Regions from separate parts of the Saccharopolyspora halophila genome, predicted to be linked through region 1. Evidence: riboswitches for the same ligand, from Rfam matches in the RefSeq annotation. Region 1 holds a riboswitch; the other holds the start of a gene.
What was found. Region 1 has a riboswitch for cobalamin ahead of ABD289_RS19275 (putative cobaltochelatase). Riboswitches for the same ligand answer to the same signal wherever they lie in the genome.
Positions count from the first base shown of each region.

Region 2: it holds a riboswitch for cobalamin, as region 1 does, so the genes downstream of both, ABD289_RS14720 (ABC transporter substrate-binding protein) here and ABD289_RS19275 (putative cobaltochelatase) in region 1, are expected to answer to the same signal.

Region 1 is NZ_BAAARA010000015.1:178,300-182,932, forward strand. Features, by position in the region: gene ABD289_RS19270 (MFS transporter) at 1-231, shown strand, start outside; gene ABD289_RS19275 (putative cobaltochelatase) at 548-2,614, opposite strand; cobalamin riboswitch at 2,665-2,792, opposite strand; gene ABD289_RS19280 (GNAT family N-acetyltransferase) at 2,913-3,392, opposite strand; gene ABD289_RS19285 (S1 family peptidase) at 3,490-4,311, opposite strand; gene ABD289_RS19290 (LysE family translocator) at 4,601-4,633, shown strand, end outside.
Region 2 is NZ_BAAARA010000008.1:448,731-453,363, forward strand. Features, by position in the region: gene ABD289_RS14715 (FecCD family ABC transporter permease) at 1-952, opposite strand, end outside; gene ABD289_RS14720 (ABC transporter substrate-binding protein) at 988-2,022, opposite strand; cobalamin riboswitch at 2,079-2,280, opposite strand; gene ABD289_RS14725 (alpha/beta fold hydrolase) at 2,410-3,366, shown strand; gene ABD289_RS14730 (hypothetical protein) at 3,609-3,812, opposite strand; gene ABD289_RS14735 (hypothetical protein) at 4,211-4,534, shown strand; gene ABD289_RS14740 (SAM-dependent methyltransferase) at 4,591-4,633, shown strand, end outside.

The DNA.
Region 1 (4,633 bases):
CTGCAGGCGTGGGCGACCTCGGTGGCCCCGGAGGCCCGCGGAACCGCGGTGGCGCTGTTCGCCAGCGCGCTGTTCCTCGGCAGCGCCGTGGCCTCCGCCGCGGCGGGCCCGCTGGCCGACCACGGCCGCTACGCGGAGCTGTTCACCATCGCGGGAGCCACCGCGATCCCCCTGGTCATCACGGCCACCTACGCCCGCCGCCGATACCGGAGGACGATGGCCCCGGCCTGACGACCACCGAGGGCGAGCGGCGGTGCCGCTTCCCCGGCGACCGGTACCGCCCGCGGCTGCTGAGCGGCTACGTGGCGAGGACGGTCAGGACGCCGGGCAGGTAGTTGCATCAGGAGTGGTGCTCGCCACCCGCACCGCCGAGCAGGACGACCCGAGAACGACAAGAAAGAGCCCCGCGCTCAACCGGCCTGGGGGTCGCTGGGAGCGCGGGGCACTTTAGAGGTCCACCCCTGGGGGTCAGGTGGACGTGCGCCACCGTACCAATCCGACCGACGCGTGAGTACTCGTCAGGTTGAATCTCGTAATCGAACCGAGATCAAGCGGCCAAACCGCTGTCGCCGCTGGCGGCGCGGACCACGCCGGCCACGTGCTCGGCGGACAGCTCCTCCAGCCGCAGGCAGGGACCGCCGAGCGCGGCCGCCACCCGCGGCGCGAGGCCGAGCTTGACCGGCCCGCTCTCGCAGTCCACGACCACCGAGGCGGCGCCGACACCGGCGAGCGTGCCCGCTGCGCGCAACGCGTCGTCGACGGCCTGCTGCGAGCGCTTGGTCCCGGTTTGACCGGTTTGCGCTGGCACCGTGGCCTTTCCATCGGTGAGCAGCACCACCAGCGCGCGGCGCTGCGGATCGCGGGTGCGCTCGGTCTGCACGACCTTGCGGGCGCGCAGCAGACCGTCGGCCAGCGGCGTCCGGCCACCAGTGCGCATCCGTCGCAACCGCGCGGCCGCGACGTCCACCGAGGACGTCGGCGGCAACGTCAGCTCCGCCGCGTCGCCGCGGAAGGTGATCACGCCGACCTTGTCGCGCCGCTGGTAGGCGTCCCGCAGCAACGACATCACGGCACCGCTGACCGCCGACATGCGCTCCTTGGCGGCCATCGAACCCGAGGCGTCCACCGCGAACAGCACGAGGTTGCCCTCGCGTCCTTCCCGGACCGCCTTGCGCACGTCCTCGGAGCGCAGCACCAGTCCCGGACCGGAGCGGCCGCGGGCCACCTGGTGCGGCGCGGCGGCCGCCAGCGTCGCGGTCAGGTGCATCCCGTGCCCGTCCGCAGTGGACGCGCGCGTGGTCTTGCCGGTGCGCGAGCGCGCGCGGGATCGGCGCCCGGGGGCTCCCTCTCCCACTCCGGGCACCTCCAGCAGGCGCGCCTGGAACGACGGCGCGGGTGCGGCGGGGGCCTTGTCGGACTGCCCGGACCCGCCGGAGGGCTCCTCATCTGAGTCCGGCTGCGCCGCGCCGCCCGAGGGCCCGTCGGTGGGCTCGTCATGCGGCTGACCACCACCGGGACCGCCGTCGGGCCCACCATCCGGATCGTCGTCGGGGTCGTTGTCCGGGTCCGGGTCGTTGTCCGGTCCGGACTCGGATTCGGCCTGCTCGGCGGCGTCCTGCATGGCCTGCTGCAGCTGGTCCTCGGCCATGCCCGGTTCGTCGAAGGGGTCGCGGCGGCGCCGGTGCGGCAGAGCCAGCCGGGCGCCGGCCTCCACGTCCTCCTCGGTGACGGCCTCGGCGCCGCGCCAGGCGGCGTGCGCGATCGCGGTGCGCGCCAGCACCAGGTCCGCGCGCATCCCGTCGACGTCGAACGACGCGCACAGCGCGGAGATCCGACGCACCTCGGAGGCGGGCAGCACGACCGACTCGACGCGCTCGCGAGCCGCGACGATCCGCTTGGCGAGCTCGGCGTCGGCGTCCGCGTACTGGGCGGCGAACCCGGCCGGATCGGCCTCGAAGGCCAGCCTGCGGCGCACCACCTCGGTGCGGGTCTCGACCTCGCGGGAGGCGGCCACCTGCACGGTCAGGCCGAACCGGTCGAGCAGCTGCGGACGCAGCTCGCCCTCCTCCGGGTTCATCGTCCCGACCAGCAGGAACGACGCGGCGTGCGAAACGGAGACGCCGTCGCGCTCGATGTGCGCGCGCCCCATCGCGGCGGCGTCGAGCAGCAGGTCGACCAGGTGGTCGTGCAGCAGGTTGGCCTCGTCGACGTAGAGCACGCCGCGGTGCGCCCCGGCCAGCAAGCCAGGCTGGAACGCCTTCACGCCCTCGGTCAGCGCGCGTTCGAGGTCCAGCGAGCCGATCAACCGGTCCTCGGTGGCGCCCACCGGCAGCTCGACCAGCTGCGCGGGGCGCTGCGTGGCGGTCTGTCCGTGCGGGGCGTCCGGGCAGTCCGGGTCGGGTTCACGCGGGTCGCAGCCGAAGCGGCAGCCGTCGACGACGTCCAGCGCGGGCAGCAGCGAAGCGAGCGCGCGCACGACGGTCGACTTGGCGGTGCCCTTCTCGCCGCGCACGAGAACACCGCCGATGCGCGGGTGCACCGCGTTGAGCAGCAACGCCAGCTGCAGGTCGTCTTGGCCGACCACGGCGGAGAAGGGGAAGCGAGGGGCAGACATGTGTTCCTTCCTCGGGGTGCGGACGCCCCGGCGGCGGGAACAAGGGGCCGCAGTGTCCTGACTCCCGGATCGCCGCGGCGCACTCCGGCCTTCCCAGGTCATCCCCGGTGGCTCGTCGTGGAGTGCCGCTTCCCGGTCACAGTGGCGCCGACCGTGCCGGACTCCCACCGGCTTCCTGGCACGCCCCTTGCATTCGGATCAACGCATATCGTTCCAGACGCGGATCACGTCCCCAACCTCCAGGGACGTGAGATCACCGACTCATTCGGCCGGGGCAGGAGTCCTCGGGGGCACGCCGTCAGCGCGCGACGGCGTGGGCGCGGCGGGGTTCGCGGCGCATGCCGATGTGCGGGATGCCGTCCTCGAGGTACTCCTCGCCTTCCTCGACGAACCCGAAGGAGGCGTAGAAGTCCTTGGCGTAGGTCTGGGCGGAGAGCGTGGCCGGGAAGTTCTGCACCTCGGCGACCGCGGCGCGCATCAGCTTGCGACCGAGTCCCATGCGGCGCGCGCTCTTGGCGGTGCAGACCCGGCCGATGCGGTAGGCGCCGTCCGGGTCCTCCAGCAGGCGCAGGTAGCCGAGGACGTAGCCGTCGGCGCTGTCGATCCAGAAGTGCCGGGTCGAGTCCTCGAGATCGCGCCCGTCCAACTCGGAATAGGCGCACTCCTGCTCGACCACGAAGACGTCCACGCGGAGGCGCAACATGCGGTAGAAGTCCGCGGCATCGAGGTCCGCGGTGTAGGCGCGGTGGACGGCGGCTGCGAGCGGCTGGAGGGTCACCCTTACCTGGATATCACAGCCGCTGCGCTAGGTCGGCATTAGCGGGCGGCCGGAGTTGTCTGCGCCACTACACCCGTTCGGTGCGGCGCGGCCGCTGTCATGGCAGGTCGTTGGCCAGCGGCACGTAGTTGGCCAGCCTGGTGTAGACGCCCGGCGTACCGGGTCGGCCGCATCCGGTCCCGTAGGACACCACGCCGATGAGCTTGCCGTCGGCCACGATGGGACCGCCGGAGTCGCCCGCGCAGGCGTCCTTGCCGCCCTCGGGATAACCGGCGCAGAACATGCTGCGCTCGTCGTAGTTGGCGTAGGCGGACTTGCAGGAGTCGTCGGCGTTGATCGGCACGTCCACCGAGCGCAGCGTGTCCGAGGACGGACCGTTCTCGCTGGTGCGACCCCAGCCGTAGACCCGGGCCGTGGTGCCCGGCGCGTAGGCCTCGGTGTCACCGGGTTCGACCATCGGCAGCGGCCGCTGCGGCATCGGCTCGGACAGGCTCAGCACGGCGAGGTCGTCCCCGCTGGTGATGTCGCGGTACTCGGGGTGCACCCACACGTCCTGCACCGATCCGACCGTGCCCTGCGTGGAGCGGAGGTCGGTGCGTCCGGCGACGACCTGGATGTCCTCCGCCGAGCGCTGCGCACCGGTGAGCGGGTCGACGGCGCAGTGCGCGGCGGTGACCACCTCACCGGCGGAGACCAGGGTTCCGCCGCAGAAGTGGTTGCCGTAGGTGTCGGTCAGCGCCACCGCCCATGGCGCGGCATCGGTGCTGGAGGAGGTACCGCCGAGGACGCGGGGCTGGGCCTGCTCGGACGGTTCCGCGTTGGCCAGCGGGTTGGTGCTCGCCAGTGCGGTGACCGCTCCGGCCACGGCCATTCGCCGCAGCGAGCGGGCCGCCTTGCTGCCTCCGGTGTGCCGCCCCACATCGACCTCCAGTCATCGCCGATCTTGCCGAGCGCACACCGTAGTCACCCGCACACCGAAACATCACGAGGCGCAACTCACAGCCTGTCAGGAAATCTTTTCGTTAAAATCGACTTCCGAACGAAATTTTTCCGACCTGGCCGCGCGACGCGGCCGCTCATCCGCCCCGCATCGACGCGGGCCCGATCTGCGTAGATCGCGTGATCCGCAGATCTCCACCAGCCGGATGAAGATCTTCACCCGCTCTAGCGACGCGTTGACGCGCGTCGCAGCGAAGGAGGAAACCGCTGTGCTCCTGGACCCGACCACGTTGCCCGCCTTC
Region 2 (4,633 bases), on a different contig from region 1:
GCACGCCGATCAGCGCGGTCATGACTCCCACCGGGATCTCCTGCGGGTCCAGAACGGTGCGGCTGAGCGTGTCGACCCACACCAGGAAGATCGCACCGGACAACGCCGTCGCCGGTAGCAGCCGCGCGTGGCCGGGACCGGACAGGGCGCGGGTGGCGTGCGGCAGCACCAGGCCGACGAACCCGATCGCTCCCGAGGAGCTCACCAGCACCGCGGTCAGCAGCGCGGTCACGCACAGCAGCACCAGCCGCGTGCGGGCCACCCGCACGCCGAGCGTGGCAGCGGCGTCCTCGCCGAAGGCGAACGCGTCCAGCGCACGCGCGTGACCGGCGCACACCAGCATGGTCAGCACCAGCGCCCCCGCGCACAACCCGACCTCGGTCCAGCTGGAGTTGCTCAGCGAGCCCAGCAGCCAGAACAGCACGGCGCGGGTGGTGTTCGCGTCGGCGGAGGTGAGCACGATGAACGAGGTCAGCGCCGAGAACAGCTGCATCGCGGCGACGCCGGAGAGCACCACGCGATCGGTGGTTCCGCCGAGCACGTGGCTCAACCACAGCACCAGCGCGAACGAGAACAGCGCACCGCCGAACGCGCCCGTCGACAGCGACAGCGCGCCGCCGCCCACCCCGAGCACGATCACCAGCACCGCACCGGTGGAGGCCCCCGAGGACACACCCAGCACGAACGGGTCGGCCAGCGGGTTGCGCAGCAACGACTGCATGATCGCCCCGCAGACCGCCAGCCCGGCGCCGCAGATCGCGGCCAGCAGCGTGCGCGGCAGCCGCAGGTTCCACACGATGCCCTCGCGGATCAGCGACAGCTCCGAGGCCGCGAGGCCGAGCCGGTCGGCGACCACCGCCCACACATCACCGACCCGCAGCTGCGCGGGGCCGATCGTGATCGCCACGGCGATCGACAGCAGCAGCGCAACGATGCCGCCGACCAGCAGCAGCGGTAACCGGAAGTGGTCGCGCACGTGCGCGGCCCTCACTCGGACAGCCGGAATTCGCGCAGCTTGGCGGCCACCTTCTCCGCCCCGGTGACCGTGCGGATGGTCGGGTTCATCGCCTGTCCGCTCAAGGTGACGTAGCGCTTCTCGCGGACGGCGGTCATGTTCCGCGTGACCGGGTGCGATTCCAGGAACTCGATCTTCGCGCGGGCGGATTCCGCGGTCTGCGAGTCGCGGGTCAGGTCGCCCAGCACCAGCGCGTCCGGATCGCGCTCAGCCACGACCTCCCAGTTGATCTGCGGCCACTCCGCGCGGGTGTCGTCGAACGCGTTCTCGGCGCCGAGCTCCCTGGTGATGATGCCGGGCGCTCCGCAGCAGCCCGCGATGTAGGGCGATTCGGAGTTGGCGAACCAGTACGCCACGGATGTGTCGGGAGCTGCGAGCTCGCGGGTGGCGCGGTCCATCCGGCCGCGCAGCTCGGCGACCAGCCGCTCGCCCCGGTCCTCGACGCCGAAGAGCCGGGCGAGGTCGCGCACCTCGTCGTAGATCAGTTCCATGGTCAGCGGCTCGTTCCGGCGCCCGTCGCCCGAGCCGCTGTTGTCCTTGACGCAGTCGGCCGGGGACAGGTAGCTCGGCACGCCCAGCTCGGCGAACTGCTCGCGCGTGGCGACACCGCCGGTGCCCAGCGTGGATTCGAAGGAGGCCGTGACCAGGTCCGGTTCGGCGGCCAGCACCGACTCGTAGGAGGGCCGGTCATCGGCGAGCCGGGGAACGCCCTCGTTGGCCGCGGCCAGGTCTTCGGGAAGCGGATCGGTCCACATCGCGGTGCCGGCGATGCGGTCGGCCAGCCCGAGCGCGAGCAGGATCTCCGTGCTGCCCTGGTTCAGCGAGACGACCCGCCGCGGCGGCGCCTCGACCTCGGTGCGCTGGCCGCAGTTGTCGACGACCTGCGGGAATCCGGGTGCGGAGCGCTGCCGTTCCTCGCTCCCGGCACCCGCGCCGCAGCCGGCGAGCGGGACGAGCAGTCCGAGGACGAGCGGTAAGGCAAGACGATGCCAAGCGATCAAGCGCACGAACGTTCCTTCGCGTCAGGGCTCTGCACGCGGAGCCCGGTTGCCATGGCAAACCCGGATCGAGCCGGGGGCCAGCAGGTCTTCGGACTCGGGGTCTTCCGGACGGAACGCCTTCCCAGGGCTGCGATCCGCGACGATCTCGGATCCCCAGTGGCCTCGTGCTCCGCCGTCCCCCACACCGCTGCGCGTCAGTTCCGGATTCGCACCGGATTCCCTGTTCACGGGGTACGTGAATCGGCTGGCTTCGCGAAGTTATCACACGGCCGTGCAGGTTGATCGTCTTTGTGACCTGCCCCGCCGTTGGCTCCGTCGGCGAAATACACCATTTCCGAACACGTTCGGCGTTGTGCTAACTACGATCGGTGACGACGTCGACCTGGAGGAGAGATGACGAAGCGAGCACGTCGCCAATGGGTGCTGGGACTCACCGCGGCGGTACTCGCCGCAGCCGTGATCGGAGCGTTCGCGCTGCGGACGCCCGCACCGATCGGGCACTGGAACAGCGCGGAGGGGCGTGCCGAGTTCCTGGCGGCCTACGACGCGGCGATGACCGACCTGCCCCGGCCCGCTGAAGTGCGCGACGTGCGAACGGACTTCGGCTTCGTCCGCGTCTACCGCTTCGACGGAGCGGGCGGCGAACCGCTCGTCCTGCTCCCGGGACGAGCGGCGGCCTCCCCGGTGTGGGCCGACAACCTGCCCTCGCTGCTGCGCATCGGCGACGTCTACACCGTCGACCTGCTCGGCGAGCCCGGGCTGAGCGTGCAGGAAGCCCCGATCACCGACGAGGCCGATCAGGCCGCCTGGCTCGACCAGGTGCTGGCCCGACTGCCCGAGCAGCGGTTCCACCTGGTCGGCCTCTCGATCGGCGGGTGGACTGCGGCCAATCTCGCGATCCACCGGCCACAGCGCGTCGCCAGGGTCACCCTGATCGACCCGGTCTACACCTTCGACGACATCCCGCTCAGCACGGCGATCCGGGCGATCCCGGCGTCCGTGCCCTGGTTGCCGAAGTCCTGGCGGGACTCGTTCAACTCCTACACGGCAGGCGGCGCGCCGGTGCGGGACGTGCCGGTGGCCGACATGATCGAAGCGGGAATGCGCTACTACTCGATGCGCCTGCCCCAGCCCGCGCTGATCGAACCCGATGAGCTGCGCGGCTTGCGGATGCCGGTGCTGGCGCTGATCGCCGGACGGTCGGTCATGCACGATCCGGACACCGCTGTCGCCACGGCCACCGACGTTCTGGTCAACGGCACGGTCGAGGTGTTCCCGGACGCCTCGCACGCGGTCAACGGCGAGCGTCCGCGCGAGGTGGCCGATGCGATCGATCGTTTCGTCCGATAGGGGCCCTTCAGCGTGCGGCGGCAGCCGCACGCGGTGCGGGGCTCAGCTCGCACCGCCGCGCGGGTCCTCAGGCGCCTTCGGGCCAGGACAGCCGCAGCGCCGCGCAGGCCGCTGCTCGAGTCGCGCTCCCGCAGCCCGACGACGTCTGCGGCCCGGCACCGCCACGCAAACCCCGAGCTGAAACATCTCCCACGAGAAGGGCCGGTGCACCGCGCGATGCACCGGCCCTCGGCTTCTCCGGGTCAGATCAGCTGAAAGATGTCGAAGGCCCCGGACAGCTGGCCGATGACCGCGATGGTGGCCGCGAGCGCCCCGAGCGCCGCCACCGTCAGCACTGCCATGACGACCAGGTACACGAGCGCCCTGACCGGCTTCGGCAGCTTGGCCACCGAATCGAAGTCGGGCAGCGTGAAGTGTGGTTCCTTACCGATCCCTGGTGCGGACATCCTGACTCCCCCGTCCTTGTCAGTTCTCTCGAACAGTTGCTTCTGATCGAGAGACGGAGCGCAACCCCAGCCAGTTGCGCCGTTTCGCATCACGAATTCGTCTCGGCTGGAAATCGATCAGATCGTCCAGCGCGGGCGACCCGCACGACTCCCGTCGGCCACCTCGGCCCGGCACCAATCATCCGCATCGAAGCCGTTGATCGCGAGCCGACCTGAAGAGGTGATCGCGCTTTGAACTCGGATCGTTACTCCGCGGGCCACCGGGCCCGGGCGGACGGACGACGCTGGTAGATCACGGTGTGGCACCGTTGGAACACCGAGCGACCAGATCAATTTTCTCACACGTGCCACTTCGATCTTCACTCGGGTCGGACAAGAGCGACACCGCCGATCGGGGAATGATCATCCGCTTCATCCGCCTCCGAGCGGCCGCTCTCGAATGGAAATTCGACATTCTGACCGAGCGGTGCGAACGGGATTGCGAAATTTCGCTGAACCCCCGAAAAGCGAGAAGCAACGATGCGGATACGACCGAACCGATCATTCACGACATCGGTCCGCGCAAAATGATCACGAGCGCGCTCCGAATCGATCACGTTCTGCCGCGGGGCGGCGAAAATGTCCTGATCAGCGCGCCTGACTACCCTCCGCAGGCGTCGGCTCAGCCTGATGGACTGGTGACCACTCCTCCGCTTAGTGGCAAACTGCGGCGCTACAGTTAGCGTGACGTGATCACTACGATCCGTCATGTCGTCGACCGATGGAAGGGGCGCACCTCGTGAGTCAGCCGAGGCCGGAAACGCTCACACCGGAGGGTGTGG